Flammeovirga yaeyamensis: one gene and its partners. The protein of the gene in region 3 interacts with the protein of the main gene of each other region in a pairwise test. Links are inferred from orthologs where the notes say so. Each region holds a gene or a part of one and is shown on either strand. Other genes may lie near its edges.

Region 1 (9,715 bases), 4.1 Mb from region 3 along the record:
CATGCGATACGCGACCCCATAACTCCGGAGCCAAGTACTGCTACTTTCCTGATAGTTCTTTTCTTCATCGGTTTACCGATTTGTGTTGTTTATTTATGTGTATTCAAAATTGAATCGAGATAGATAGTATCATATTATTTGTTGAGATTGTCTTCTGTGATACCGTATTCTTTTAAACGGTCTCTAATCTCATCAAACATATGATTTTTAGGGTCTTTAATGACATCATTAATTTGATCCATCACATGAAAAAAAACGCCTAATTCGTCTAAGGAAACTTTCTCTTCTACTCTTCTCTGAAAAACCTTTACCGTCTGTTTCGACATTTCGCGTTTGGCTTGTCCGTAATCAGTCAACTTGATAATCACCTTACGTTTGTCGTGTTTATCAGGTATTCTAACTATTAAACCTTTTTCTTCGAAATTTTTAAGCATTCTGGTCAAACTCCTTGCTTCCATACCCATCAAAGGAGCAATTTTAGTCGCGGGCGTTCCATCTACCGGATCAATATTCAACAATACGAATCCTATAGAATGGGAAATATCATAAGGTGCACCTAATAGGTTATACATCTTCGAAATTCCTAACCAAGTGGCTTTGATACTTAAGTCGACCGACTGCTTCTTTTTTTCAGATCTGCGCAATCCCTCCATGCTTTCATTTTTACTTTTGTGATGTATTGTTTGGTGTGTGTGTTTGTCAAATATAGAAATAAAAGGTATGCAAGCATAACATTTTTAGATAAAATATTAAATCTTATTTAGAATTTACCCTTCAGATATAAAATTTTCATGATTTTAAGTTTAAAATTTCCTTATCCAAACCTCTCTTTACATTCATGTTTAAACTATTTGGTTACATTTGTGTTTCGATATTTTGTGACAACAATTATCCCTATTATCTTTCAAAAAAGATTTCTTAAAGAAGCATGAAAGAACTCGCTTTCTTAAATAAATACATTATTCGATATGGTTTTAGGCTGACCCTTGGGATCATCTTCATGATCATATCAAACATTTTTGCCATTGCACCCGCACAAGTTGTACGTTACGCTCTTGATCTAGTTATTGATACTTTCAAGACACAAGAGCTATTGAAAGGATCAGCAGAACATACTGTTTTTGTAGATGATTTCTTTCAAACGGTACTTCTTTACGGAGGGATCATTGTATTGATGGCCCTTATGAGAGGCGTATTCTTATTTCTTGTTCGTCAGACTATCATTGTGATGTCGCGTTTGATAGAATACGATTTGAAAAATGATATCTTCGAGCATTATCAAAAACTCTCTTTGAGCTTCTACAGAAAGAACAATACTGGCGATTTGATGGCAAGAATCTCTGAAGATGTAAGTAAAGTGAGAATGTATTTAGGACCTGCTATCATGTATTCAATCAACATGATCATTTCCTTTATTCTGACCATTGGTATCATGTTAAGTATCAATGTTCATCTTACTTTCTGGGCTTTATTTCCTCTTCCTCTTTTATCGATCAGTATTTACTTCGTCAATAATATCATCAATAAGAAGTCTGAATTGATACAGCAACAGCTGTCTTCGATGTCGACTTTTGTACAAGAAGCTTTTTCTGGAATTCGAGTGATTAAAGCTTTTGTAAGAGAAAACGAATCGCTCTCACAATTTGATGAAAACGCTACAGAATACCAGAACAGACAACTAGAGTTAGCCAAAGTGAACTCGATGTTCTACCCTTTGATGTTGTTCCTCATCGGTCTATCGACTATCCTTACGGTATATGTTGGTGGTATAGAAGTAGAAAAAGGTACGATCACTGCGGGTGTAATTGCCGAATTTATTATGTATGTAACGTTGCTTACATGGCCTGTCACCTCTTTAGGATGGGTAACAAGTATTGTACAACGAGCAGCTGCCTCTCAGAAAAGAATTAATGAGTTTTTAAACGAAACTCCAGATATAGTTTCTACCTCTTCAGAAAAGAAAGATATTAAAGGTAATCTAAAATTCGATAAAGTTTCTTTGGTCTATCCTGACTCTGGAATTAAAGCATTAGATGAATTATCTTTTGAGATTGAATCTGGTAAAACATTAGCGATTTTAGGTACTACAGGATCTGGTAAGAGTACTGTAGCCAACCTTATTTCTCGTCTTTACGATCCTTCATCAGGTACTATTTATATTGATGGAGAAGATCTTAAAGGATATAACCTTCAAGATATCAGATCACAGATTAATATGGCTCCACAAGATGTCTTCCTATTTTCTAATAGCTTAAGAAATAATATTTCTTTTGCTAAGACAGATGCGACAGAAGAAGATATCATTCAAGCTACAAAAGACGCTGGACTTTATGAAAATATCGTTCAGATGGACAAAGGATTGGATACTTTAGTGGGCGAACGTGGTATTACGTTATCTGGTGGTCAAAAACAAAGAACGACGATTGCTAGAGCTATCTTAGGGAATCCTAAAATTTTAGTATTAGACGATAGTCTTTCTGCGGTAGATACGAAAACTGAAAACCTAATTTTAAATAATTTACAGAGGGTAATGAAGAATAAAACTTCTGTAATCATCTCTCACAGAGTTTCTTCTGCAAAATTGGCTGATAAAATAATTGTGCTTCATGAAGGTAAAATTATTGAAGAAGGTACTCATAATGAACTTCTTGAGAAAAAAGGTCATTATAATACCTTATTCGAACAGCAATCTAAAGGGAATAATTTGTAAACATTATTCAATAACTTTTGTATTTTTACCCTCTAGCGTAAGTCTCTTGAAAAATTTTATTGGTTTAAAATAAAAAATTCAAGAACTTCTCTATTCATATGACAATTAAAAGTGACGTCAATAAATTATCAAGAAAACAATCAAGCCCAAATAAATGAAAAAGATTTAAAGTTGCTTTTCGATCAGTATTTCGAAAGTATCCGAAGTTTCATTTATTACAAATTAGGCGATATCGACGCGGCAGAAGATATCGCACAGGAAGCGTATATCAAATTTTGGGAAGCGCGTGAAAAGGTGATCAAAGAAACAGCTAAAACTTACTTATATACGATTGCGAATAATCTTGCGATGAATTACATCAAGCATAATAAAGTGGTGTTACAATTCGAGCAAAAACAAAATAAGAAAGACGGAGAAACAGAAACCAATCCAGAATTTAAGATGGAATTGAATGAGTTTCAACATTCATTGGAAGAAACCATTAATCAGTTGCCAGATAAAAGTAAAGAAGTTTTTTTAATGAATCGTATGGAAGGTTTGACCTATGCGGAAATAAGCGATAGATTAGATGTAAGCATTAAGGCCATAGAAAAAAGAATGAGTAAAGCCCTAAGCATTTTAAGATCAAACCTTAAAATAAATATATAATTCGTATTGCAACCGATTTATATCCAATTCATTGCCATTTTTCTAAATAAACCTTTTTCAAGTACATCAATTTTAAATTAAGAGAACATTATCTTACAATTAATTCGGTATTTTTTTTAGTTTTGCCGTTTAAGGGTATTTCTCTTAATTAAGATGAAGAAATATTTTATACTAAAATAAACTTACAAAATGATCAATCTTGTATTATTTGGCCCTCCGGGTGCTGGTAAAGGTACGCAAAGTGATAAAATCAAAGCGAAGTACGAATTGACTCACCTTTCTACTGGTGATTTACTTCGTGGTGAAATCGCAGCGGGTACTCCACTTGGGCTAAAAGCAAAAGAATTGATGGACCAAGGTCAATTAGTTCCTGATGAAGTAGTTATTGGTATGATCGACTCTAAGATCAAAGAATTTAAAACTGGTAACGGTTTTATCTTTGATGGTTTCCCTCGTACTGTAGCTCAAGCAGAAGCTTTAGACCAATTAATGGCAAGCAATGACATCGCTATTTCTGGTATGGTTGCTTTAGAGGTGGATGAAGAAGAGTTGACAAAACGTATCTTAAAACGTGGTGAGACTTCTGGTCGTACAGATGATCAAAACGAAGATTTGATCCGTAACCGTGTACAGGAGTACAATAACAAAACTGCTCCTGTAGCGAACTTCTACGAAGGTCAAGGTAAATTCAAATCAATTAACGGTGTAGGTACTATCGAAGAAATCTTCGAAAATGCTTGTACTGCAATTGAATCTTTATAGTCTATAATTATACATTATAGAGACAAAAAGCATGAGGCTGGTCCTCGTGCTTTTTTTATGCTCAAAATCTCCGGGTATTAAAAAGATGTTAATAATGTATAGTTTAAAAAAATACATTGTCTAACTTTGCGGTTCGGCTGATATTTAAGCATCAAGTTTATAACTATCAACCACTTATTTATCAAGTAATTAAGATACAGATATGGCATCATCAAATTTTATAGATTACGTTAAAGTCTTTGTCCGCTCTGGTGCAGGAGGAGCAGGTGCGGTTTCTTTCCGTAGAGAAAAGCACGTTCCAAAAGGTGGACCTGATGGAGGAGATGGTGGTCGTGGTGGTCATATCATCTTAAAAGCAGATAAGCAGCACTGGACATTACTTCACCTAAAATACCGTAAACATATTCACGGTTTTAATGGTGTTAGTGGTAGTGGTACAGGTAAAAGTGGTGCTGATGGTGAAGATATTATCCTTCCTGTTCCTCTAGGTACAATTGCCAAAGATGCAGAAACAGGTGAAAAAATCTGTGAGCTGACAGAACCTGGTCAAGAAGTAATCTTGATGAAAGGTGGTAAAGGTGGTTTGGGTAACCGTAATTTCAAAACGGCAACCAACCAAACTCCTAGATACGCTCAACCTGGAGAGGAATGCGAGGAAGCTTGGGTAATTCTTGAGCTTAAAGTACTTGCTGATGTTGGTTTGGTAGGATTCCCTAACGCAGGTAAATCTACTTTACTTTCTGTTCTTTCTGCTGCAAAACCAGAAATTGCAGATTATCCATTCACCACCATGGTTCCTAACCTTGGTGTAATTCCTTACCACGATAACAAATCGTTTATCATGGCCGATATTCCTGGTATTATCGAAGGAGCTGCAGAAGGAAAAGGTTTAGGTATTCGTTTCTTACGTCATATCGAGAGAAACTCGGTACTATTATTTATGGTCCCTGCCGACAGTGAAGATGTGGCTAAGGATTACGAAATTTTAGTCAACGAATTGACAAAGTATAACCCTGAGTTATTGGACAAAAACCGTCTTCTTGCAATTACTAAAAGCGATATGCTGGACGATGAGCTAGAAGATCTTATCAAAGAGACATTACCTGATGGAGTTCCTTATGTATTTATCTCATCAGTAATTCAAAAAGGTATTCCTGAATTAAAAGATCTGCTTTGGGAAGCTATCAATGAAGGTGTTGAAGAAGAGGAAGAAGATTTTGAAGAAGAAGATTACGATCAACCATTAAACGACTATAATCCATATCAAGATAATATTGATTTGGAAAATGAGGCGGACGACTAAGGTTGACCATAAAAATATTTAGAGGAGGTTTTGATATCAAAGCCTCCTTTTTTTGTAAAAACAAAAACCTCAACAATTAAATGTTGAGGCTTTGATTGATAAGTTTGGGTTAATTAAGTCTGTGTCCAAAGTTTGAGATGAAAATTCTAGCAAATTATACTTTAGTTTAACCAAGCATTCAGCATCCAAACGGTTTTCTCTTGCTCACTAATAAGTTCCGAAATTAGTGCAGCTGTACCTTCGTCTTCTGCGTCTCCTGCTTGTGATAAAATCTGTCTTTCAATCTTAAGTAATATCGCTAGATTGTTTCTCACTAATTCTACTGATGATTGATCGTCTACAATATTTTTTCCTTGCTTAATTTCCGATGCTTCGATGTAATCAGAAAATGTATGCAATGGTTGTTCTCCTAATGTCAAAATTCTTTCGGCAATCTCGTCGACTCTATCATTTGCCCCTGTATATAATTCTTCGAATTTAGCGTGTAACTCAAAGAAATTTTTACCTTGAATATTCCAGTGTAAACCTCTTAAATTTTGATAGTACAACTGAAAATTAGCTAATAATGTATTTAATGAACCTGCTAATGATCTTGCAGTTGTCACTTCTAATCCGATTGCGTTGATGTTTATTGTTTCCATTTTTGTATTTGTTTTTGATTGATAACATTACAAAGGTGAGGAAAGTAATTGATAGATGGAAATTATAAATTTTTATATCAATATAAGGTTTGATTATACATCTGTTTTTTTGATAATGGAAGAAGATTGAGGTAGCAGGTAGCAGGTAGCAGGTAGCAAATTTAACGCTCGTTTTAAGTAAGAAGTAAGAGGGAAGAAGTAATACTGGCTCAAATGTTAAGCGCTAGCGACATTTGTGCCTAAAAACGTTAGAGGTCTCCCGACCTCGGTAATAACTAAGGAACTAAGAAACTAAAGGGTGGACTACTTTATCAATTATTGAGGTGGTGAAACCCCTCAATTTAACCATCTAATAATTACCGTCTTATTCATCTCCTCTTCTTTTTCAAATCTCTCCATTTACCCATCTTCCCCAACGAGGTGGTGCAACCCCTCGTTTCACGAACCAGGCGTTATAAATATGTGATGTTAGATGTATGATGTGTGATGTAGACACAAAAAAGCCACATCATATAGTAATAATGTGGCTTTTTGATATATTTTTTGCAGATAGTTCGCTCCTCATTACGCGGGCACAAGTTAGGAAACTTGCGCTAGTCATGAATCAACCTGGAAGTACCCAATGAGCTATCTAAACTAACTATTTTACAAAGGCTTCATCTGATCCGGCGTCACAATCGCAAAAATAGTCGCATATTCAAATGCTACTTCTTTGAAACGTTGAAAACGACCTGATGCTCCACTGTGACCTGCATCCATATTTGTTTTAAGGAAGATGTAGTTATCACTAGTGTTTTCGATTCTTAGTTTGGCCGCCCATTTTGTAGGTTCCCAATATTGAACCTGAGAATCGTGCAAACCTGAAGTAATCAATAAGTGTGGATAACTTTTCTTCTCTACTTGATCATATGGTGAGTACGATAACATGTAATCATAATACTCCTTATCGTTTGGATTACCCCACTCATCATATTCTCCAGTGGTTAATGGAATAGATTCATCCAACATTGTGGTCACTACATCAACGAATGGTACGTCTGCAATGACTAATTTGTATAAATCTGGTCGAGCGTTAACTACAGCCCCCATTAATAATCCTCCGGCTGATCCGCCATTGACTACAAATTTATCGGCTGATGTATATTTCTGATCTATCAAATATTCAGAACAAGCGATAAAATCATCAAATGTGTTTTTCTTTTTGAGAAGCTTGCCGTCTTCGTACCAAGCACGACCTAAGTCTTCACCTCCTCGAATATGAGCAATAGCATAGGCATACCCTCTTTCCATCAAACTAATTCTTGATGGTGAAAAGGCTACATCATATGAAATACCATAAGATCCATAGCCAGTCATATATAAAGGATGTTCACCATTTAATTTAAATCCTTTTTTGTAGACTACTGAGATCGGCACTTTTACACCATCTTTGGCTGTAGCATATAAACGTTTTGCTTCGTAATCGTTCGGATCGAATTTACCAACTACTTTCTGTTGCTTTAAAAGCACTTTTGAGCGATCGATCATATTGTAATCGTACTCAGAGTAAGGTGTAGTTAGAGAATTGTAGCCGTAACGAAGGATATCAGTATTAAAATCTGGGTTAGCACTTGTCCACGCAGAATACGTCTCTTCGCCAAAATCTAAATAATGCTCAGATCCATCTTCCCATTTAATAATTCTGATATGTACTAGGCCATCTCTTCTCTCCTCTACAACATAAAAGTTTTTGAAGATGTCCAAGCCTTCGATCATTGTATCGTCACGATGAGCGATGACCTCTTCCCAGTTTTCTTTATTTGTGGTATCTACATTTTCGGCAACTTTCATTAAACGGAAGTTCTTTGCTTCCCAGTTGGTCACTACATAAAATGCACCATTGAAATGAGAGATACTGTATTCGTGTTTTCTCTCTCTTGGAAGAAACGCTTTGAATTCACCTGTAGGATTATCTGCTTTCAGAATTCTTGTCTCTGTGGTTAAAGTAGAACCCGATTCAATCGCTAAATATTCTCTTGACTTTGTTCTCCTCACACCAATCCAGAAAGTATCGTCGTTTTCTTCATACACAACTACATCATCAGATTGCGGAGTACCTAGTGTGTGTCTCCAAACTTTATCTGGACGAAGCGTTTCTTTATCTTGAGTGGTATAGAAAAGTGTTTTTCCATCAGCAGCCCATACGGCATCACCTGTGGTTTCTTCTAAAACATCTTCTAAAATTTCGTTGGTATCGATGTTTTTAAATCGAACAGTATAGATTCTTCTACCTACTACATCTTCAGAATAAGCCAAAAGATTTTGATCCTCACCGACAGTCATTCCTCCGATCTTGTAATAGCTTTGATCTTTTGCATGATCGTTGGCGTTCAACATCACTTCCTCCTCTGCTTCCAAGTTGCCTTTCTTACGGCAATACAAAGGATACTCTCCACCTTCTATATAACGCACATAGTAAAAGTAATCTCTCGCTTTATAAGGAACGCTTTCATCTTTTTCTTGGATACGACCTTTCAGTTCCTGAAATAAATCTTCTTCGAACTGTTTATGTTCAGACATCACATCGTCTATATACTTATTCTCTGCATTGAGGTAATCAATTACTTCTTGATTTTCTCTATCACGCATCCAGTAATAAGGGTCAGTACGTTTATCTCCGTGTTTCTCTAGCACTTTTGGTTCACGTCGTGCAATAGGCGGTGTGATATTGTTTTTCATCTTTTTCTGTTTTGAGAAACAAAATTAACTTATTCGATGAAACCACTCTAAAATATTTAAAGGAATTATCACATTATCTAATGATAATTAAACTAATTCTGAAGTTTTTACTTCAAAACGCAACCCAATTAATGAATGTAAACACAAAGTGTTCGGATATGAGTAACAATGTGTTCAACCCGTTGAAATAGCGTTCGAAATCGAACGGTGTTTTTGAGCTGAAAAAATATTTCTATCACATAACTAACTGATTTAGTTTTAGTTATATTTTTTTGGCATCAACTTGGAATAATAGATAGTGTGTCAAATTAATTTTTAAAATACTTAAATACTAAATACAATTATGAAACAGTTTATCATCACTCTATCATTCTTATTATCATTAAGTTTAGCTTCTTTTGCCAATACAAACGATTTGGAATTACCTACAGAGGAAAATTCAGCAAAGTTGGTAAAAATGATTAAAGGAGCAGACAAATCAGATTACGAAACATATACAAATGCTGCTGAGTTGGCTATTAACTGGAACGCCGATTTAGAAATGGCTAAAGGTTGGATTGATCATGCATTAAGTATCAATGAAAATAGTAAATCAGTTGAAGTTTTAGGTGATTATTACGTTAGAGTTGGTCAACCTGAAAAAGCTAGAGACGCTTACTTTAAGGCATTAGAATTAGGTTTACACTCAGTAGATCAAAAAGATATAGATAGACTACAAAGAAAAGTTCTTGTGTATGCAAGACAATATAAATAGTCGAAAAATAATATAGTAGAAAAATAAGCATAACAGTTTTAAAAGGCCAAGGGAAATTTTCTCTTGGCTTTTTTGTGGTCTTCAAAATGATAACTATCTTCGGAAAGTACGATTCTAATAACTATTCTCATGCGCGAAGACTTTTTACATTTTGTATGGCAATACAAATATTTCCAACA
Region 2 (11,767 bases), 1.4 Mb from region 3 along the record:
CATTAAATGATGGTACTGTAGGTTACTCAGCATTTACAATCACAAAATTTGATGATGAAGGAAATGCTTACAACAACATGGATTATAAATTTAGTGAAGGTGGACAATACGCTCAATTAGTAGCTGTAAACCCTGGAACTATTTTACATGCAACAGCACCTTCTATTATTATGGGTTCTGATGAAGTTCACTTTATGATTGCTGAAGCAGCACAAAGAGGATGGGTATCTGCCAATGTAAATTCTCATTTCAAAACTGGTGTTGAACACGCGATCAGAAAGTACCCTACATTCTTTGGTAGCGGTTCAGATTATGTAAGTGCATATGTTGATTTATATAAGAATCAAACAAACCCTTCATATAACTGGGAGGCAGCAGTTGATAACTATGTGAATATGGTAGCTAACAATATGGGTAAAGAAAATGATCCAATTGAAGATATCGTTTACCAACACTGGCTATCACAAATTGGTAATGGATATAACTCTTTTGCTCTTTGGAACAGAACACACTTCCCATCTTTTGTAAAAGCTACATTAGGTTCAGAAGATAGATCGGTTAAAGTGCCATTAATGTCTGCAGATCCAATTGAAAATCCTGATGCTGAAAAACTTGGTGTAGAAGATATCGAATTACACACAGGTGGTGTAACGAACGGTTATAGACCTGCTAGATTCCCTTATCCAAACAGAGAGTTTACAGTAAACCCTACAAATGCATCTGAAGCGGTGAACAATCAAAATGATAATCCATCATCAGATTTCATCTCAGCGAAGCAGTTCATGAGTTTCTAATTCAAAGGATACAAATCAAGTAGAGAAGTTTGAAATTACATCATCACACCATCAGATGGTTTGATGTGAAGTAAAACAAAATAATTCTACTTAGTCAATAATAAAGAGAAGTGATCTTATCGTAAGATGAGGTTACTTCTCTTTTGTTTTTTTATCAAGAATACAATAGCAATAATTAAAGAAACTATCATTTACTCCTCAATTTGGGAACAGCAAACGACTATATTCATGTTGTGAGGGAAAGCAACTATTATCATGAGATTTTTCCTGTTAATACCTATTTTATTTATTTGGGGCTGTGAAGAATACACAGACCCCTCAGTCGCCGAACTGTCAAACGCTAACGTAGTAAGTTCTACGAAATGGAAGGTTACTTCCGTTGACTTCAAAACCAATTTTACAGATCAAAGCGGAAGCTATTCCTTTTATTTAGAACATGGGCCTGGTGAGGTGGATGTTGACTTTAGATTTAATGCTGAATTAAGCGGACAATCGCAATGGTATAATTCAGAAGCCCTAGACAAGGACATTATTCACAGATTTTTTGAAGCAGATGAAGACATTTTTTTTGCCTCTGACACTTTAATGGTGAGTCAATGGGATTATCGAGAGTACGAAGATATCGCAGATGATCTTGATTACATTCCAGGATTTTTACTGATAGGTGATGTAAGACTGAGCACTAGAGTTTACGAAGGTAGAATTGAATGTTCTTATGAAAGAACCGCCAGAATAAGAGAAAAAACGTACCGCTATCAACTACAATTTGATATGCAACCCGACGATTCTGAAAATTAATTACCCATTTATCAAATCAATTAAAAAATGAAATTACACCTTAAGCAATTATTCATTTCCTTTCTATTATTATCCTTTTTATTCTACTCATGTAGTGAAGAAGAAGCTAGTGACCCGACTGTAGCTTTTACGGGTATTAATGGATTCGATCCTAATGCCACCATTAAAGATTCTGCTACTACTTTTAACGAAGATGAGCTCTATATCAATTTAAAAGTAACCACTCCTGCAGCTATTTCAGGAGGTAAGATTGATGTGTTTGTTGGTGGAACTGAAGAGGACAATATAGCACTTTCTTATGATTTAGTGAATCTATCTGTTTCTGATTTAGCACAATTAACGGCAATTAATACCAGAGCAACGGTGAATATTCCGGTTGCGAATAATCTGGCAGGACAATCGGATGTTGATTTTAAGTTGGATGGATATGTTTTGAATAGTTTATTACGCTTTTCAGGCTTAGTTACAATTCGTATTACTGTAACTGATATCACGGGAAATCAAGGAGTCCAAGATATTAAATTTGATTTAGCAACCAATCCCGCAAATGGTACATTCTTCTTAACGGGGACACAATGGACGGTATCTTCAGCTTATCTAATGAAGAATTATAGTGGAACTACTGTTTATCTAGATTATACGGATACAACTACAGTAAATATAGGTTTCACTGCAAGTTGGGGAGCTAATTTTGTTGCAGAATGGAATACCACCTCAGCACTTGATGTTTCGGTTTTAGATGGTGCATTCCAAACGATAAATGATCCAGTCTTTTTACAAAATGGCCTTTATCAAGGAGCGTGGGCTTGGGGCGCAGCCCCAACAACAGGCACAGAAGAATATTATAATGGGGTGATTGGGATTACCGATACACAGGGAAATACCATGAATTTATCTACCCAACACAATGCTTCTGCCGATTCTATGTATGTAAGACACCAAGGACCAACATCGGTTTTAGGTCAGAGTTATAGAATAGAATGGGTAATCGTGAAGCAATAAATAAAAAAGGTGGTTTCTTAGGAGACCACCAGTTTTTTATATCTCATTTCTACCATTCCAGAAGCATATTGTTTACTAGAAATCAATTTGAATTTAGTAATCTTTCCAAAGGGAGAAAAGAGAGGAATACCATTCCCTAAGAGGACAGGAGCGATAAAAAGACGCATTTCGTCGATGAGTCCATTATCTTGTAATAATGAATTTATCTTTCCACCACCAATTAACCAAATGTCTTTATCAGAGGGGACATTTTTAAGTGATCGTATGGTACCAATAACATCTTCGGAGATATAATCAATATGATCTTCTTTTAACTTCTCCCTGTTCTTAGTAATGACATAATTATTTTTACCCATGTACGGAAACTCAACCCCCATATTTTTTATATGCTGATAAGTAGTGTTTCCCATGATGGTAGTATCAATGTTTTTGTAAAATTCTTCATACCCGTAATTCTCATCTTTATGAGTGAATTCATCGAGCCACTTTACCCCACCTTTGCTATCAGCAATTTTACCGTCAATACTCATAGCGATGTAAGTGATTATTTTTCTCATTTGTATTTGGAATTAGAGGTTTGGATATAGATATATTAACAATTTAATCATTAATCATTTAAAAATAAAAATTGAATTTTCTTGAACTTTTTTTTGTTATACGAGTTATTAAATTGTTGCTATTATGGTAATTAGGCCACTTTGTTGCTATTGTATTTATAATTATATTAAGAATGTAAATAAAAGTAGATATTACACTAATAATTGAACATTAACTCAAATCTTACGTATAAAATTTATATATTAATTCAGATAACTATTAAAAGCATATATACATGAAACCTTTAAAAATCGGATCTATACAATTATTGCCCATCGCACAATTAGGGATCGTTTTAACTTTTGTATTGCTAGTCCTTGCCGCAATGGCAAAGTCATATGTACTTTCGTTAGGTTTAGAGATCCCTCAAAGATATTATATATATGTTCCTATCCTTATTTTTAGTGGAATTTGGCCACTAATGATTAATAGAGGAATAGAACCAAATCCTGAATTTGAAACAGAAAAATAGACCATTATCAGTCGCATATATATGGTGATGTTAACCTAAACATCACCTTTTTTTGTGCCATTTTTTTACCATTCTTCTTCATCGACCACCTCATCGTTTTTATAAATTGATGGAAGTGTCACTTCTTTGTATACTACAAAAGTTCTCAATACAATAATGCTAGCAATAGGGATCATTTGATTAATGAGTCTACTGCATTCAAAATGATATAAAATGATATATAAAATACTACCAATGATACTTATGGTAGCATAAATTTCTTTTTGAAAGACTACCGGAATTTCATTTACTAAAATATCTCTTGATACCCCACCAAATGCTCCTGTAATTACACCAAGAATCACACATATAATATAGGGCAAGTCGAACGACAGACCTATTTGAACACCGGCAACAGAAAATAAAGCCAATCCGATGGTATCAAATAGTAATAAAGAAGTTCTAAATCTATCTAGTTTGTCTTGGAAAATCATCGCAAAAAAAGCACCACCTAAAATGAAATAAATATAACTAGGATCAGCTATCCAAAAGACATCTCTTCCTTCCAATAAGGTATCTCGTAATGTTCCACCGCCAACAGCAGTGACAAAAGCAACGATAATTACTCCAAAAGGATCAAGTTTTTTATTCATGCCCACTAAAGCCCCTGAGATTGCTAATGCAAAAGACCCTATGACACCGATGTAATAAATGATTTCTTCCAATAGTGTGTTTTTTTAAGTTTTATGATACTTAATTTATTATATTTTTCGTCTCAGAAAAAGGAAGATAATTTTTTCGCTGCAAAAATGTGATAAATCTTTTATTTCAACATCAAAAAGTGGGAATTTTTATACAAAATGAATCCTAATGATTTTACCCTCAAACCCATCGATTTCTTGATGCAGAATAATACTAAACGATATGCTAAATTCAACTGTTTTTTTCTTAGTTTTGTAAACTCAATTTGAAGAAAGGAAGTAGCATGGCATACATCATATACGATACGGAAACCACGGGTTTACCAAAAAACTTTAATGCACCATTATCTGACTTAGACAACTGGCCCCGAGTGGTTCAGTTAGCATGGCAGCTTCATGATGATCATGGTAAGTTAATTAAAGCACAAAACTTAATCGTGCGACCTGATGGTTATACCATTCCATTTAACGCCACTAAAGTGCACGGTATCACTACCGAACACGCGTTGGAACATGGTCATCCTATTGTAGATGTATTGAACGAATTCAAGAAGGATTTGACCAAAGCGGATCGTCAGATTGGTCATAACCTTCAGTTCGATATTAATGTTACCGGAGCAGAATTTTTAAGAGCAGGCATCGATAGCACTATCCAAGAAGTGACGGTGATCGATACCATGACCTCATCTACAGATTTCTGTGCACTTCCTGGCGGTAGAGGTGGTAAATACAAATCGCCAAGCTTAACAGAACTTCATAACAAGCTATTTGGTGTTCCTTTTGCCGATGCCCATGATGCGGCATATGACGTTGACGCTACTGCTCGATGTTTCTTTGGATTGATTGAACATGGTGTTGTTGAACCTATCAATGATGTTGCCGTTGAAGCCGTAGTTTATGAAGCTCCAGAATTGGATGAAGCCAATTTTGCTTTCAAAACTGCATCAAAAAATAAGGGTAGAGGTTCGATAAGCAAAGATGAAGGTCTAGCACGTTTAAAAGATGTTCCATTCACTCATTTGCATACCCATACTCAGTTTTCAATCCTTAGAGCTACATGTACAATTGGTGACCTTGTAGCAAAATCAAAAGAGTTTGGAACGGAAGCAGTTTGTCTAACAGACCATGGTAACATGTACACTGCCTATCACTTTGTGAGAGATGTTTTAAAAGCAGATTTAAAACCAATCGTTGGTTGCGAAGTGTATTTAGTGAACGATCGTAAGAAAAGAAAATTCACTAGAGATGATCCTGATAGACGTTCTAATCAAGTACTAATTGCGAAGAATAAAGCAGGATATCACAATTTAGCAAAACTATCATCAGAAGGTTTTATTGAAGGAGCTTATACTGATAGAGATGGTACATACGCTAGAATTGATAAGGAGATCCTATTAGAATATAAAGACAATTTGATTGCGACAACAGGTGGTCTTCAATCCCCTGTAAATAACTTGATTCTGAACGTTGGTGAAGAGCAAGCAGAGCAAGAATTTGTTTGGTGGTTGGAAAACTTCAAAGACGATTTTTATATCGAATTATGTCGTCATGGTTTAGAAGAAGAAGATCACGTGAACGATGTATTATTGCGTTTTGCTGAGAAATATGATGTGAAGTATTTCGCTGCGAACAACGTCTATTACATTGATGAAGAAGGAGCGAGTGCACACGATATTTTACTTTGTGTAAAAGATGGTGAGAAGCAATCTACTCCAATTGGTCGAGGTAGAGGATTTAGATTTGGTTTCCCTAACCACGAATTCTATTTCAAGTCGGCCGATCAAATGAAAGAACTATTCTACGATTTACCCGAGGCCATTGAGTGTACTCAGGATATTGTAGATAAAATAGAACCTTACGAATTAGCCAGAGACGTTTTACTTCCCGCCTTCGATATTCCTGATGAGTTTAAGGATGAGGAAGACGAAAAGGATGGAGGTAAAAGAGGGGAGAATGCCTTCCTTCGTCACCTTACTTATGAAGGTGCCAAGAAACGTTATGGGGAGATTACTCCTGATATTGATGAACGTCTTGATTTCGAATTAAAGACGATTGAAAATACAGGTTATCCTGGTTATTTCTTGATTGTACAAGATTTTACCACGGAAGCTAGAAATATGGGTGTATCGGTAGGACCTGGCCGTGGTTCGGCAGCAGGATCAGCTGTAGCCTATGCTATTGGTATTACCAATGTGGATCCCATCAAATACGACTTACTATTTGAGAGATTCTTGAATCCAGACCGTGTGTCCTTGCCCGATATTGATATTGACTTTGATGATGAAGGTCGACAAAAGATTATCAACTGGGTAGTGGATAAATATGGTTTTAACCAAGTATCTCATATCATTACATACGGTACAATGGCCGCGAAATCGTCTATTCGAGATACGGCCAGAGTAATGGATTTACCGCTAAGTGATGCCGATAGAATCGCGAAGTTGGTGCCCGATATGAAACTCAAGAAATTATTTGGTATGTCGGATGAACAACTGACGGAAAAACTGAATAATGACCAGATTGAAATGGCCAATTCATTAAAGGCGATTTCAACAGAAACCGGGCTTGAAGGTCAGGTTTTAAATACAGCTAGAGTTCTTGAGGGATCAGTGAGAAATACTGGTATCCATGCCTGTGGTATTATTATCACCCCAGACGATATCACGAAGTTTATTCCTGTGACAACCGCCAGAGATGCAGATCTTTTGGTGACACAGTTTGATAACTCCGTGGTAGAATCAGCAGGTATGCTGAAGATGGACTTCTTAGGTTTAAGAACTTTGTCCATCATCAAAGATGCCATCAAATTAATTAAACAAAGACATGGAATAGAAATCGATCCTGATGATATTCCATTGGATGATAGAAAGACATACGAACTGTATCAAAGGGGAGAGACCAATGGTACTTTCCAGTTTGAATCAGCTGGTATGCAAAAACACCTTCGTGCATTAAAGCCCGACGTTTTTGGTGACTTAATTGCCATGAACGCCTTGTACCGTCCGGGTCCTTTGGAATATATTCCAAACTTTATTGCCCGTAAGCACGGTGACGAAGAGATTGTGTACGATATTCCAAAAATGGATGAGTACTTGGCAGAGACGTATGGTATTACGGTCTACCAAGAGCAAGTAATGCTTCTTTCTCAATCGTTGGCAGGGTTTACGAAAGGTGAAGCCGATATGCTTCGTAAGGCCATGGGTAAGAAAATCTTTGCCTTACTAGAGCAGTTGAAACCTAAGTTTATTGAAGGTGGTACAGGCAATGGTCATGATCAGAAAGCCTTAGAAAAAGTGTGGACTGACTGGGAAGCCTTTGCCGCTTACGCCTTTAACAAATCCCACTCGACTTGTTATTCGGTGGTAGCCTTCCATACAGGTTATTTAAAAGCGAATTACCCTGCAGAGTATATGGCATCGGTACTTACTCACAACATGAGTGATATCAAAAAGGTGACTTTCTTTATGGAAGAATGTAGCCGAATGGGTATCAAAGTATTGGGGCCGGATGTGAACGAATCGGAGTATAAATTCTCAGTAAACGAAGATGGTGCGATTCGATTTGGTTTAGGTGCTGTAAAAGGGGTTGGTTCAGGTCCAATCAATGCTATTATTGAAGGACGTGAAGAAAAGCCGTATGAATCAATTTTTGATTTTATCGAAAGAGTGAACCTTAAAGCGGTGAACAGAAAGGTGATGGAATCTTTAGCCTACGCTGGAGCATTTGATGATTACGAGTTCCATAGAGCACAATACTTCCATATTCCTGAGGGAGAAAAATTCTCAGGAATCGATCTGATTCTACGTTATGGTAACCGTGTACAAGCAGATAAATTATCAGCCCAAGCTTCATTATTTGGAGGAACTGATGGAGGTTCTGTGCCACCACCTAGAATTCCAGAAGTAGAAGAATGGTCGAAGTTGGTCGAGTTGAGGTTCGAGAAAGAAGTAGTTGGTTTCTTTATCTCAGGCCACCCGTTGGATATGTACAGAATGGAATTAGAGAACTTCTGTATTCCAGTGAAGAATATCGATTTACACAAACAACAAGAGATTAAAGTGGGTGGTATGATTACCGAAGCGAAGATCTTGGAAAGTAAGAACGGTAATAAGTTTGGTATCTTTTCTATCGAAGATTATGAACAAGTCACTCAGATGGCCATGTTTGGTGAGGCATTCAACAAACACCGTCATTTCTTGAATGAAGGTGATTTTGTTTGTGTAATTGGTAACGTTAAAGAAAGCTATAGAGATAAGGGTAAATGGGAGATGAATCCTAAGCGAATTATGGCTCTATCCTCTGTAAAAGACCACTTCTGTAAGGGGATCGATTTATCGGTTGATGTAGCATCTTTGTCTGACGATACCATCATGGAACTTGTAGACATTGTTGAAGAGCATCAGGGGAATAGAGAAATGTCATTGGAAGTTTTCTCAAAAGAGGATAATATGGTGGTGAACTTATTTTCTAAGACTTATAAAGTAGATCCAACTACAGAATTATTGAATAAATTGGACTTATTGGAAGGGATAGAATACAGAGTGTTTTAACTTTTATTGAAAATAATTTGATTTTTTTATTCAAAAAATAGGAAAATCTATAAGTTGAGTAAAATCATCAAATGTAAGATTAAAGTGTAAATTGAACCGAAATAAAATTCTTCCATTTTGTGTTATACTAATGATTTGTATTGATATTCTTTGTTTGTGTAGTAAATACGTTTAAAATTCTTGTAATAAACTTATTTTCAAAGAGTTCAAACTATTTGCAAACAAAATAGATATATTTTATAATTGTAATGTTAATGATACAAAGATTATATCTATTGCAACCAAATAAATTATCATGAGCGAAGTAAAAATCGTTGCAGCTGCTGAAGCTGCCCTGACAAAATTAACAAGCCTAAATAAAAAAGGAGAATACGAAAAGCAAGTGAATGACCTACAATGGGTATTAGCTTCTTTTAAAAACGACGGTAACCCTGAAGGTGTATTCGAAAAAGTAGCTGAAGCACAAACTGTTTTAGCAGACCTTAAGGCTCAAAAACCAAGAAGCGTAGCAAAAAAACTAATGGATCAGTTGACTGAGGCATTGGCATAAGCTAACTTCTTAGCTTAAAAGACATTAAAAAGAGGTTTCTCATTCATTTGAGTAACCTCTTTTTTCGTTCAAAAATTGTATCTTTAAGAGAGATTTTTTATTAAACCTAATATGAGATGAAAAAGATATTAAAAGTATTATCTATTTCTGCAGCTCTTTTTTTAATGAGTTGTGGGGCAAATTCAACAGCTGAACAAGGATGTTGTGACAAGGAAAAAGCAGAAACTTGTGCAAAGTGTGATAAATGCTCTAGTGGTGATAAATCAAATTGTAAAATGGATGAAGACACTACAATGCATAAATGTTGCAAAGAAAAAATTGCGAATGGTGAAAAAGCATGTTGCTCTAAAGCATCTTAGTTTTTATCATTTAATTATAGAGGTGAAACTGAAAATTAGTTTCGCCTCTTTTTTTGTAGGTAATTAATTAAGTATATTGTGTTACAATCAAAAACACTATGCACAAATACTTAATTCTCTTTCTTCTCTTTCTTTCTTCTTATGTTTATGGTCAAAAACCAAAATTTGAATTTCATTCTTATGGTAGAGTAGGCGTATCTTCCTCTGTATATGAAGAAAAAGTAGGCTCTAGACTCAATTTAAGTCATCAAGGAGCCTTAGGAGGGCGTCATGAAGAGAACGATTATATTGAAATGACAGTTGTCGCCAACATCGAGGAGATCTTTAAAATTGAAAAAGATAAACCTAATATTCGATTTGTTTTAACCACACAATCCTTTTCAGGAAATAATACTTTTATAGCTAATAATACGGTCATTAATTTTGCCGAAATGTATCTTGAGGTATATGATACTCTCTTTAACATACCTGTAAGCATGTGGGTTGGAAGTAGGTATTACAGAGATAAAAATATCGATATGGCCGATTATTGGACGTTTAATAACCTTACAGGTCAAGGATTTGGCTTTCAATATGGAAATACAAAGATTGCCTTAGTCAGCTCATTAGTCTTACAAGATCAGCCGGGAAACCCCTATGGTGATGAATTATATGATGATGGTCGTCAGAAACATATTTTAGCCTTACAACATCAAATTGATATCAACGAGAATAATTCATTACACTTACTAGCTGAATATCATTTTACAGGTAAAGATTCACTTAAGGATCCTGTATTTATTAAAGACAGGGTAAGTGATTATGGAGTTTTAGGAGGTGTGATGCACAGATATCAAAAAGGAGATTTTATTAATAATTCATCCATTCGATATGGTTCTAGAATTGCCAATGGACCTGGTGATGATGGATGGTCTTCAAGGTCGTTTATCAATTTTGGTAACCCGAACCAGACAGGTCAATTTAATGGAGCCTATGGTGTAAACTTTACTGAAAATTTCGTTTGGGATGTCAACGATAAATGGGGTATCATGGGGTATGCTGTTTATCGATATGCCATAGGTGCTTCAGCCCCAGTGTTTGTAGGAACTACTCGCCCAAATGAAAAATGGGACTTATCTGTTGGTGTTCGTCCACAAGTATTCTTAACCGATAAAATTCAATTGATGTTTGAATACCATTATCAGATGAGGGATTATCAAGAATTCACAAACGGTATAGTCGGTTTCGATCCAGGTTTGGGAGTGATGAATAAATTTACCATCGCACCAGTATATGTGCCAACAAGAGAAAGATCACTAATGGCAAGGCCTCATATCCGATTTGTCTACTCTTTAGCTTTTTATAATGATGTCGTAAAGCAGAATGGCTTATCTCAATTTTATGAAGCAGGAAATAAAGGGGATTTTGGACAATATATTGGGTTGAAATCGGAGTGGTGGTTTTGAGTTAAGTGAAAAGTTAAAAATGAAAAGTGAAAAACGTGAAATGTTAGGGTTAACTTGTAAGTGGTCCGTGAGAGAGGTTTGCATAAGTCGGGCATGTTCTTAGTTCGAATATGTGGACGGTGTAAGTGGTTCGTGTTCCGAGTGACTGAAGTCGACTCGCTGAGGAATGTAGTCCAAGATAATTTAGTGTAAACTTTCAACACCGAACTAAAGACAAGAACACTTATTGTTACTATAAACAATAAGTGTTCTCACTTATAAGTTTTTTTAAAAAACGCTCTTTACTCTTCGCTTTTCACTCTTCACTTGAATTTATTCCCCCCAGACATTTCACGTTTTTCATTTTTAACTTTTCATTTTTAATTTATAGAGATATTTTTTCACCAATAGAAGGTAAAAGCAACTCTTTCCCTTTCGCTTTAAATTTCTCTTTCGCATCTGCTTGATCGATAACAATTGGAGGGAAGGTGTCGTAATGATATCCCAATACTTTATCGCATTCTACAAATTCAGAAGCAAT
Region 3 (9,699 bases):
ATCATATAGAAAATCATTTTCAATCTCCAATACAGGTAGATCAGATGGCAGAATTATGCTGTATGACCAAGTCATCGTTTTGTAAATTCTTTAAAAATAGATTTAAGAAAACGTTCACTCAGTACTTGAATGAGTTTAGAGTACATAGTATTTGTCAGGAATTACAAGAAACCAATGAACCTATCACTCAAATAGCCATGGACTGTGGCTATGAGAATATGTCTTATTTCCATCGACAGTTTAAACTGATTATGGGGATGACGCCAGCGGAGTATAGGAGGAAGATTATTGAGATTAGTTAGCAGGTAGCAGGTAGCAGGTAGCAGGTAGCAGGTAGCAGGTAGCAAATTTAACGCTCGTTTTAACTAAGAACTAAGGAACTAAGGGCAAAAATTTACTATATTGACAGAGTATCATAAGCCCAAGAATTTATTCCTGGGGATAATTTTTAAAAAGTAAGAGGTATAAAGTAAAAATTTAGGATTGAATCTGATAAATGAAATATCTGTTATTTGAAACGAGGTGGTGCAACCCCTCGTGGCCCACCCTTCCTCAACATTCAATTCAATAGAAATATAATAAACTTAATAAAGACCTTTTCCTTACTTCTTCGTTAAAGAGGCGGTGTAACCCCTCGTGATGTCTCCACAACTCAATTGACACTAAATCTTAAACACAAAAAAAGGTCAACCATTTCTGATTGACCTCTGCGAGCGGGTGACGAGGCTCGAACCCGCGACCTACAGCTTGGAAGGCTGTCGCTCTACCAACTGAGCTACACCCGCATGATGTTACAAAGAAAACAGTTCTTTAGGGACATTTCCAACAAAACGATCAGATACTTTTTAAAAATTACGGTAAGTGATTGTTTAAGAGAATAGAAATTATTTGTTCCTTTCTTTAGAGGAATAGAAACGTATTAAAATAATAACCCTTAGAAACGCAAAAAGGTCAACCGTTTCCGATTGACCTTTGAGCGGGTGACGAGGCTCGAACCCGCGACCTACAGCTTGGAAGGCTGTCGCTCTACCAACTGAGCTACACCCGCGTACAATGTTGTGTGGGAGGGGCAGGATTCGAACCTGCGAAGCCGAAGCAACGGATTTACAGTCCGTCCCATTTGACCGCTCTGGAACCTTCCCAGATTAAGTAAACATTGTGTGGGAGGGGCAGGATTCGAACCTGCGAAGCCGAAGCAACGGATTTACAGTCCGTCCCATTTGACCGCTCTGGAACCTTCCCAGATACCTTCGGATGTTTACTTATTCTTCACACTCATTGTCTTCATCGTGACCGTTTGTCCCGATTGCGAGTGCAAAGGTATAGCATGAATTCAATTCTGCAAAGAAAACTACAAAAAACTTTTCTAAAGGAATGTAAACTAATTGAGAGCTAACTTATTAAAGTATCAATTATTTTATCTCAAAGTTTCTTACAAACGTTCTATCATCAATTTGTGCACGGATTACATACAATCCTGGATTAAAATCAGAGAGTATGTATTGCGTCTTTAACTCTCCTTTTAACAATTTTAATTGTGCAGAATAGGAGTCATCGTCATCAGATTCTTTTTTCATGGAGAGTTTTACTTCTTCATTTTCTCCAAAAAAGCCATTCACCTTTAGTGTATCACTTTCTACAGCTACTTCAAAAAATGGTCTTTTATAAGAAATGTCTGAATCATAAATTTTCATTGTGGTACTAGAGGTAAGTTTAGACACCTCTCCATATACTGCTTTTCCATCTAATGCAAATTGAAATTTATATATACCTACTGGAAGTTTATTGATTTCATATTTTCTTTTTAATTCCCCTATTTCTCTAAAGACTTCCCAAAATACTGTTTTGTTACTTCTCTTCACTGACAATTGAAAAAATGAATCTTCCACAGATGTTGATGATGCAAAAATATTTATTACACCATCTTTCATAACGATACAATCACTCAGATTTTTTTCTTGAGCATGTAAAATGTTTAAAAAACCAGTAACAAAAATTAAAATCAAAAAATTTTTCATAAAAAGAAAAAGGAATAATTTAATACAGATATTAGCAGTACATATATAAATAATGGGTAGCAATATACATTTATTGTCTTTAAGTGACTGTATATTAATATGAATTAAGAAAAAATTTCACATTCTTATTTGTTTATTTATTTCAAGTATCTACCTTTGCATCTCGGAAATTCGAGGTGATTATATAAACCACTGAAAATAACCGACAAACGGGCATAGCTCAGCTGGTAGAGTTACGGTCTCCAAAACCGCAGGTCGTGGGTTCGAATCCTACTGCCCGTGCAAAATTAAATTGAACTTCTTATATTTAGCCGTTCAATTCATTTTTAAAACTTAGTATCAGAAAAAGTTGTTACAAATCAACAACTTTTTTTGTGTGAAAATCGAAAGAATTATGAATAAAGTAATTCAGTTTATTAAAGAGTCATACACAGAAATGACAGACAACGTATCTTGGATGTCATTCAGTGAAGCAAAGGATAGCTCAATCTTAGTATTAGTTGCTTCTTTGGTGTTTGCTCTAGTGATTGGTGGAGCAGATTCACTAATCAATGCAGCTTTGGAGTTTATCTACAAAGCGATATAAGTAATTTATTTAGTTAAGAAACCTCAACAGATTAAACTTAAAAGCTATGGGTGACCTTAAATGGTATGTAGTAAGAGCTGTAAGTGGTCAGGAAAAGAAAGTGAAAGATTACCTTCTTAAAGAGTTGGAAAATCAAAAGCTTGAAAATTTCATCACTGAAGTTATCGTACCTACGGAAAAAGTATATCAAGCAAGAAAGCAAAGAGACGGTAAGATCAAAAAGATCGCTGTTGAGAAAAATTTGCTTCCAGGCTATGTTATCGTCCAAGCTGATTTAACAAACGGTGAGGTTCAACACACGATTAATAGTGTTCCTGGTGTCATTGGATTTCTAAACGCGGATACGAAAGATCCGACAGTGCTTCCAAAACCAATGCGCGAGTCAGAGATTAATCAGATCCTAGGCAAAGTCGATGAGTCGGACGAAGGCGAAGTTAAACATGATACGTCTTACTCTGTCGGCGAAACAGTACGTGTTATGGATGGTCCATTCTCTGGATTCTCCGGAAGCGTAGAGGAAGTCTTCGAAGAGAAGAAAAAACTCAATGTCATGGTGAAGATCTTTGGTCGTAATGCACCAGTAGAACTCGATTATAAACAAGTAGAAAAAGAAGAGTAAAATGGCAAAAGAAATCGAAGGTTTCCTGAAGCTTCAAATTAAAGGTGGAGCAGCCAATCCGTCGCCGCCAGTAGGTCCTGCGTTAGGTTCGAAGGGTTTGAACATTATGGATTTCTGTAAACAGTTCAACGCAAGAACACAAGACAAAGGTGGGCAATTATTGCCTGTTTTAATTACAATTTACAAAGACAAGTCTTTTGAATTCGTAATCAAAACTCCTCCTGCGGCAAACTTAATCCTGGATGCGGCGAAAGTTAAAAAAGGTTCATCAGAGCCTAACCGTAAAAAAGTAGCGAAAGTTACTTGGGATCAAGTTAGAACGATTGCAGAAACAAAGTTACCAGATCTTAACTGTTCTACAGTTGAATCAGGTATGAAAATGGTTGCGGGTACAGCTCGTAGCATGGGTATCACAGTAGAAGGAACAGCTCCTTGGGAGGCTTAATTTTACAAGAATTAGTTTTTAATCATGGCAGTATCAAAAAAAATGAAAGAGGCTCTATCTAAATATGATAGAACTCAAGAATACACGCTGGAGAAAGCTACAGAACTTGTGAAAGAAATCTCTTTCGAGAAGTTCGACGCTTCTGTAGACTTAGACGTGCGTTTAGGTGTTGACCCACGTAAAGCGGATCAAATGGTTCGTGGTGTGGTAACTCTTCCTCACGGTGTAGGTAAAGAAGTTAGAGTTCTTGCTCTAGTTACTCCAGACAAAGAAGAAGAAGCAAAAGCAGCAGGTGCTGACTACGCTGGTTTAGACGAATTCATCAAGAAAATCGAAGGTGGATGGACTGATATCGACGTAATCATCACTATGCCAACAGTAATGGCTAAAGTAGGTCGTTTAGGTAGAGTTTTAGGTCCTCGTGGTCTAATGCCAAACCCTAAAGCGGGTACAGTAACATTAGAAGTTGGTAAAGCTGTGAAAGAAGTGAAAGCTGGTAAAATCGACTTTAAAGTTGACAAAACTGGTATCATTCATACTTCAGTTGGTAAATCATCTTTTACTGCTGAGCAGTTAAAAGAAAATGCAGCTGAGTTGATTCAGACTTTATCTAAGTTAAAGCCTTCATCGGCTAAAGGTACATATTTTAAGAGCGTAACGATCTCTACAACTATGGGTCCTGGTATCAAAGTTGAGAAGAGTTCTATCGATAGCTAATTATGACAAAAGATCAGAAAGTACAACTCGTTGAGGACTTAAGTCAAAAATTGGCGGCTTGTGATTACTTCTACATCGTAAACAGTGCAACTATGACTGTTGATGAAGTAAACACATTCCGTAAGGCTTGTTTCTCAAAGGGTATCGAATATCAAGTAGTCAAGAACACGCTAATTGCGAAAGCTCTTGACAAATTGGATACACAAACTGACTACGCAGAACTTAAAGAGGGTGCTCTTAAGGGTATGTCAGGTATCTTGTTCTCACCAGAATCTGGTGCTGCTCCAGCAAAAGTTCTTAAGGACTTCCAAGCGGGTATGCCAAAAGATCGTAAAATCCCAGCATTGAAGGCAGCTTCAATCGACGGTGGTCTTTACGTAGGTGGTGAACACTTAGAAGCATTAACAGCAGTAAAATCAAAAGCAGAGCTTATTGGCGACATCCTTGGATTGTTACAATCGCCTGCTAAGAACGTTGTTAGCGCTTTACAATCTTCAGGACAGACATTATCTGGCTTGTTGAAAACGCTAGAGGAGAAAGGAGAGTAATATAGACCTTTCTAACCAACCTCTTGCAACAATGGCTTTAGAACGTTACGCCTAGTTGCTTCCATATATATAAATCGTAACTTTATTTAAAAACACATTTTAATTTTACAAAAATGGCAGATTTGAAAAAATTCGCAGAAGAGTTAGTAAACCTAACAGTTAAGGAAGTACAAGAACTTGCTGAGATCTTGAAAGAAGAGCATGGTATCGAGCCAGCTGCTGCTGCTGCTCCAGTAATGGTTGCAGGTGGTGCTGAAGGTGGTGCTGCTGCTGAAGAAAAAACTGAATTCGACGTAATCTTGAAGTCAGCTGGTTCAGCTAAATTGAAAGTAGTCAAAGCTCTTAAATCAGCTGCTGGTTTAGGTTTGAAAGAAGCTAAAGAATTAGCTGATTCTGCTCCAGCTCCAGTAAAAGAAGGTATCTCTAAAGAAGAAGCTGAAGCGTTGAAAGATGCATTAGCTGCTGAAGGTGCTGAAATCGAAATCAAATAATTTTAGTTTGATCTAAAATTAATCGATATAGATATAAAGGGTGATCCGAAAGGTTCACCCTTTTTTTGTATCAAAAAAAAACAACTCATGAAAACTTCATGAGCTATCTTTTGGAATCGTTAATTTATACTAGCTTTATTAATTGAAGAAATTAATTATAAATCTTTTTTGAATAGATCTTAGCCCCAAAGTAAATATGTATAATATTGATCCCTTGATAAAGATCTGTTTTACTTATTTCAAAGTAATTATTCTCTGAACCTTCAAAGTGTCTCATTGCCCCATTGGATGAAATTACTGTATACTTTATATTTTTTATTTCATCTCCAAGCATAAAAGCAAAACGATCTCCATAAGTGTACACTTTAACAATATCTTGACTTTGTCCATCCAATACCATTAAAGGGCCATATACTGTTTCTGTTCCATCAAAATCAACTTGAATAAGCTGATAATAAATTTTACCTGAAGCTTCTATATTACTATCTACTACTGAATAGCTCAAAGTAGTATTTGAATTTCCAGCCCCCTCCTTTCTTTCTATTTCAATCCAGTTTATTTTGTCATAAGATTTTAATAAAATGAAATAATCATTATTTATTTCTTGTGCCGTTTTCCATAGGATTATATTTTTAAATCCATCTTTTTTCACCTCAAAAGAAACTAATTCTACTGGTAAATTGATATCACAAAAAGATCCTTCTTTTGTAAAACAAGCACCTGTAATTTCGATTGTTGGAGCATTAAATACTAAAGGAGTGTAATGACCATCATAAAAGTTCCCCTCAACCACTAACCTTGTTCCATCACCTGCTATCTCTATTTGTCCACTACCTATATCTAACCTTGTGAAATTATCGTTTACAATGAGTTCACCTCCATTTTTTAGAAATAGGTTCCCATTATCAACATTCATATCGTCTTCGATCTCTAAATAGCCATAGATTTCAATTTGAACATTGGCTTCTTCCATATTTAAATCGCCAAGAATATTAAGCACTCCATTTATTAATCTTCCATCAGCTTCTAATTCCATGTAGATGCCACCACCAATATTCGTAGGAAGGTCGAAATCAATAGTTAAAGACTTTGAGTTACCCAAAATAACTTTATCACCTAATATGGGATATCCTGTACCCCCTCCAACTCTTGTCCAATTACTTGTATTTTGCCATTCAGTCCAAGAATTGATTTCTTGATCTCCATTTGGGTAATAATTCACAGCCATTAGTTGTGTAGAAACAATAATGCTTGCTAAAAAAAATAGTAGTTTTTTCATAGTTAATCGTTTTTCATTTCATACTGTTAATCCAGTTTCATTTCATGTTTCTAACTTAAAGTAATGGCAAAAAAAAATCGGTTCATTTTATAATATGAACCAATTATTCCTTGTACCAATAGATAATGTGGTACATTCAAATTAAAAAAAGCCACTTCATTTCTAAAGTGACTTTTATATATTTATTCTAAAACTTATTCTCTATTTAATCATTTCATAATCCCACTTTTCAAATGCATAATGCCAGTGTTCATTCACTTTGTCTATGACATCTTGTGGGAAATTATATTGATGCTTCTTATGCGTTCCCAAACCATTTAAGTACTCTTCCATTAATGGTTTTACAGAATTGAAATCACCAATATTTAAATCACGATAAATATCTGATAAATACCCTATGTTATCTTTTGAAAATTCTTCATACTTCACTTCAACAAGATTTCCCTCTGGAATTAAAGATTTATCACTTTCATATTTATCATACATCTTTGTAAATACTTTTAAGATATTATCTGATAATTGGTCGTCAGTGATTTCTTGAAATTTCTGACTAGGAAGTACTCCCTTGAAAAATCTAAAAGTAGAACCAAAAACTTCATATGGATTTCTATATATATAGATAAACTTAGCATTCGGAAATACCTTAAGAATTTCATCAACTCTTGCCGTATGAGGAGGGTTCTTAGAAAGAAAACGTTCACCTTTTGTTTGCATCAAAGCTAATTTTGCAAAACGTAAATATTCATCTCTCCACTTTTGTTTCTTTTCCTCAGACAAACCTTTACCTAATAAAAATTTATCAAATATCTTAAGTGTATCTTGAGGGAAGTACCAAAAATAATAGAAACTCATATCATGAATATTACCTAAGGCAAATTCTTCCTCTTGTGGAAAAGCTGGATCTAATTTTAATCCATCAGCTGGACGTTCTTTGGGCATAAATATTTTCATCATTGCTGTGAAAATATTTTTTCCAAACATTAAAGCATTAGGAAACACACTTTGAAAAGTATTCACAAATCCAAACTGAGGATCTTTTGCTAATAAATTATGCAAATGTGTTGTTCCACTTCTCCAATGACCTAAAATGAATACTGGATCTTTATCTATTGTTATGCTATCTGCCTTACCATAAAGTAAATTTTGATTTATTTTCTCAACAGGATAACATAAAGTACTAATCAATTTCGCCTTGTTAAACTTATTTTTAAACTGAGGTTCAATAGTATAGTCTTTTTCTATTTTATTAAAATTAGCGAGTGAACTACCTGATAATGTAGCCATATCTAACTTATCGAATGAAGCCATAATTCTTTTCGGATTACTTTAAAATTGAATAAAAGATAAATATTAAAATCAAATAATTGATATATCCCATGTAAATATACATAGGTAATAGATGTTTTGATACCTTATGTAACGTGATAACTCTTCAAAAAATTAATTTGATTTACATTTATTGTTACATTTTGTACACCTTCTAACAAAATTTAAACATATGTAAGTTTATCAAGTAATGTCAACTTTTTTAGAGAAATTGAATTTTTTATTGAGTGAGTATCTAAGCACGTAATTTTACTTATCTTTTATTTAATTTATCACTATTCCTATACGTACTATTAATATTTAACTAAATGTAATTGAATTTGTTAACTAATATTGTTTATTAAAATTAATTATATTAGAATTGTATCAACATAAAAACGGAGTAAGAAAAGTAACGTCTTTAACTGTTTTTATTACACTTTATTAAACAAACAGACTAACATTACAAACATTTTTTTATTCTGTGTTAGACAAACTTTCAACTAAAGTACTAAACTAGAAGACACAGATTTTTTGAAGCAATTAACAACGACAATCAAATTGTCGGATTACTACTAGGTAATTACTTCACAAACTTCAACTCACAAAAAAGTGGTAGAAAACAATTCATGTTTGCTACCACTTTTGTTATTTATAGAAGTTTGTATTACCCTACAACCACTTCTAACATATCTCCTAATAAATATTTTTTGACCATATCTTGAACTTGCTGTGTTGTTACAGACTGAATTCTACTTACATATGTATCGTAGTAGTCGAAGTCCAATCCTTTCTTATATAAACCTTTTGTTACCTCTAACAATGAAATATTCGAATTAATAGACATGATAAAATTACCTGACATATAGTTTTGTACAGTTATTAATTCTTCTTGGGAAATAGGTTCGTTACCTAATTTTTCTATTTCTTTATAAATTTCGGTTGTTGCTACTTCTCTTAATTCTTTTTTTACATCAGTTGCAATTAAAAAATACCCTTGATTTTGTTCATTTCTAAACGATGAATGAATTCCGTAAGTAAGCCCCTTTTCCTCTCTAATGTTTTTCATCAATCTAGACCCAAAATACCCTCCAAGCATTTCATTCATCACTGAAAACGCTTCTAAGTCATTATGAGGCAAAGTAAACGTTGGGCAACCTATTCTTATACTAGATTGTACAGATCCATCCTTTGCGTCATATATTTTTAGTTCATTCGAATTAATTTTATCGACAAACTTAGGATATTTTAAAATAGCACTTCCTTTTTTAATTTCAATTTTTCCTAACTGATCACTTAAAATCTTTAAGCATGAATCATCAAAATCGCCTGATATGAATATTTCAAAAGGTGCTCCAATGATTTGATCGTTGTAGTATTTCTGAACATCATCTATTGAAAATTGAAGTATTTGTTCAGCTGATAATGTAGATCCAAAAGGGTGATCTTCTCCATAAAAGGATTCTCTGAATTTCTTAGTGGACAGATATGACGTTTTTTCTTCTGCTAGTTTTTTCTGCTGAACAACGACTTGAACGATATGACGAAATTCTTCCTCAGAGAATTCAGACTCTTTCAAGTATTTATTCACCATTGATATCACTTCTCCAAAATACCTTTTTAAACAATGACCTGTTAAGGTAAATGAGTCCAAGTCGTTAGATACATTAATAATAGCTCCATAAGAGTCA

What was found.
Region 1: the proteins of rplL (region 3) and obgE interact in binary tests that used the Escherichia coli proteins (3 or more experiments, as listed by UniProt). The link is inferred for Flammeovirga yaeyamensis from one-to-one orthologs.
Region 2: the proteins of rplL (region 3) and dnaE interact in binary tests that used the Escherichia coli proteins (3 or more experiments, as listed by UniProt). The link is inferred for Flammeovirga yaeyamensis from one-to-one orthologs.

Annotation. Positions count from the first base shown.
Region 1 is NZ_CP076132.1:507,085-516,799, reverse strand. Bases 3,592-6,372 are described here. They hold obgE (GTPase ObgE), read left to right. Parts: upstream 3,592-4,322; coding sequence 4,323-5,423; downstream 5,424-6,372. Other genes in these bases: KMW28_RS01985 (Dps family protein), read right to left, coding at 5,585-6,064; KMW28_RS01995 (adenylate kinase), read left to right, coding at 3,592-4,120. In the rest of the region: KMW28_RS02015 (3-hydroxyacyl-CoA dehydrogenase/enoyl-CoA hydratase family protein), read right to left, coding at 1-68; KMW28_RS02010 (MarR family winged helix-turn-helix transcriptional regulator), read right to left, coding at 135-653; KMW28_RS02005 (ABC transporter ATP-binding protein), read left to right, coding at 929-2,710; KMW28_RS02000 (RNA polymerase sigma factor), read left to right, coding at 2,822-3,358; more of KMW28_RS01995, read left to right, coding at 3,548-3,591; KMW28_RS01980 (S9 family peptidase), read right to left, coding at 6,710-8,782; KMW28_RS01975 (hypothetical protein), read left to right, coding at 9,126-9,536; KMW28_RS01970 (DUF2851 family protein), read left to right, coding at 9,666-9,715. UniProt on the Escherichia coli protein: An essential GTPase which binds GTP, GDP and possibly (p)ppGpp with moderate affinity, with high nucleotide exchange rates and a fairly low GTP hydrolysis rate.
Region 2 is NZ_CP076132.1:3,182,093-3,193,859, reverse strand. What follows is about bases 4,261-9,093. They hold dnaE (DNA polymerase III subunit alpha), read left to right. Parts: upstream 4,261-4,627; coding sequence 4,628-8,893; downstream 8,894-9,093. Other genes in these bases: KMW28_RS12590 (trimeric intracellular cation channel family protein), read right to left, coding at 4,261-4,367. Also shown: KMW28_RS12615 (SusD/RagB family nutrient-binding outer membrane lipoprotein), read left to right, coding at 1-794; KMW28_RS12610 (hypothetical protein), read left to right, coding at 1,050-1,592; KMW28_RS12605 (hypothetical protein), read left to right, coding at 1,620-2,594; KMW28_RS12600 (dihydrofolate reductase family protein), read right to left, coding at 2,612-3,151; KMW28_RS12595 (hypothetical protein), read left to right, coding at 3,427-3,663; more of KMW28_RS12590, read right to left, coding at 3,729-4,260; KMW28_RS12580 (hypothetical protein), read left to right, coding at 9,189-9,443; KMW28_RS12575 (hypothetical protein), read left to right, coding at 9,560-9,802; KMW28_RS12570 (carbohydrate porin), read left to right, coding at 9,901-11,247; KMW28_RS12565 (metal-dependent hydrolase), read right to left, coding at 11,612-11,767. UniProt on the Escherichia coli protein: DNA polymerase III is a complex, multichain enzyme responsible for most of the replicative synthesis in bacteria. This DNA polymerase also exhibits 3' to 5' exonuclease activity. The alpha chain is the DNA polymerase catalytic subunit.
Region 3 is NZ_CP076132.1:4,588,984-4,598,682, forward strand. What follows is about bases 3,971-6,735. They hold rplL (50S ribosomal protein L7/L12), read left to right. Parts: upstream 3,971-5,046; coding sequence 5,047-5,424; downstream 5,425-6,735. Other genes in these bases: rplA (50S ribosomal protein L1), read left to right, coding at 3,971-4,385; rplJ (50S ribosomal protein L10), read left to right, coding at 4,388-4,933; KMW28_RS18240 (hypothetical protein), read right to left, coding at 5,576-6,703. In the rest of the region: KMW28_RS18175 (AraC family transcriptional regulator), read left to right, coding at 1-302; KMW28_RS18200 (hypothetical protein), read right to left, coding at 1,413-1,931; preprotein translocase subunit SecE, read left to right, coding at 2,413-2,604; transcription termination/antitermination protein NusG, read left to right, coding at 2,651-3,223; rplK (50S ribosomal protein L11), read left to right, coding at 3,225-3,668; more of rplA, read left to right, coding at 3,693-3,970; KMW28_RS18245 (sulfotransferase family protein), read right to left, coding at 6,905-8,011; KMW28_RS18250 (M16 family metallopeptidase), read right to left, coding at 8,676-9,699. UniProt on the Escherichia coli protein: The binding site for several of the GTPase factors involved in protein synthesis (IF-2, EF-Tu, EF-G and RF3). Is thus essential for accurate translation.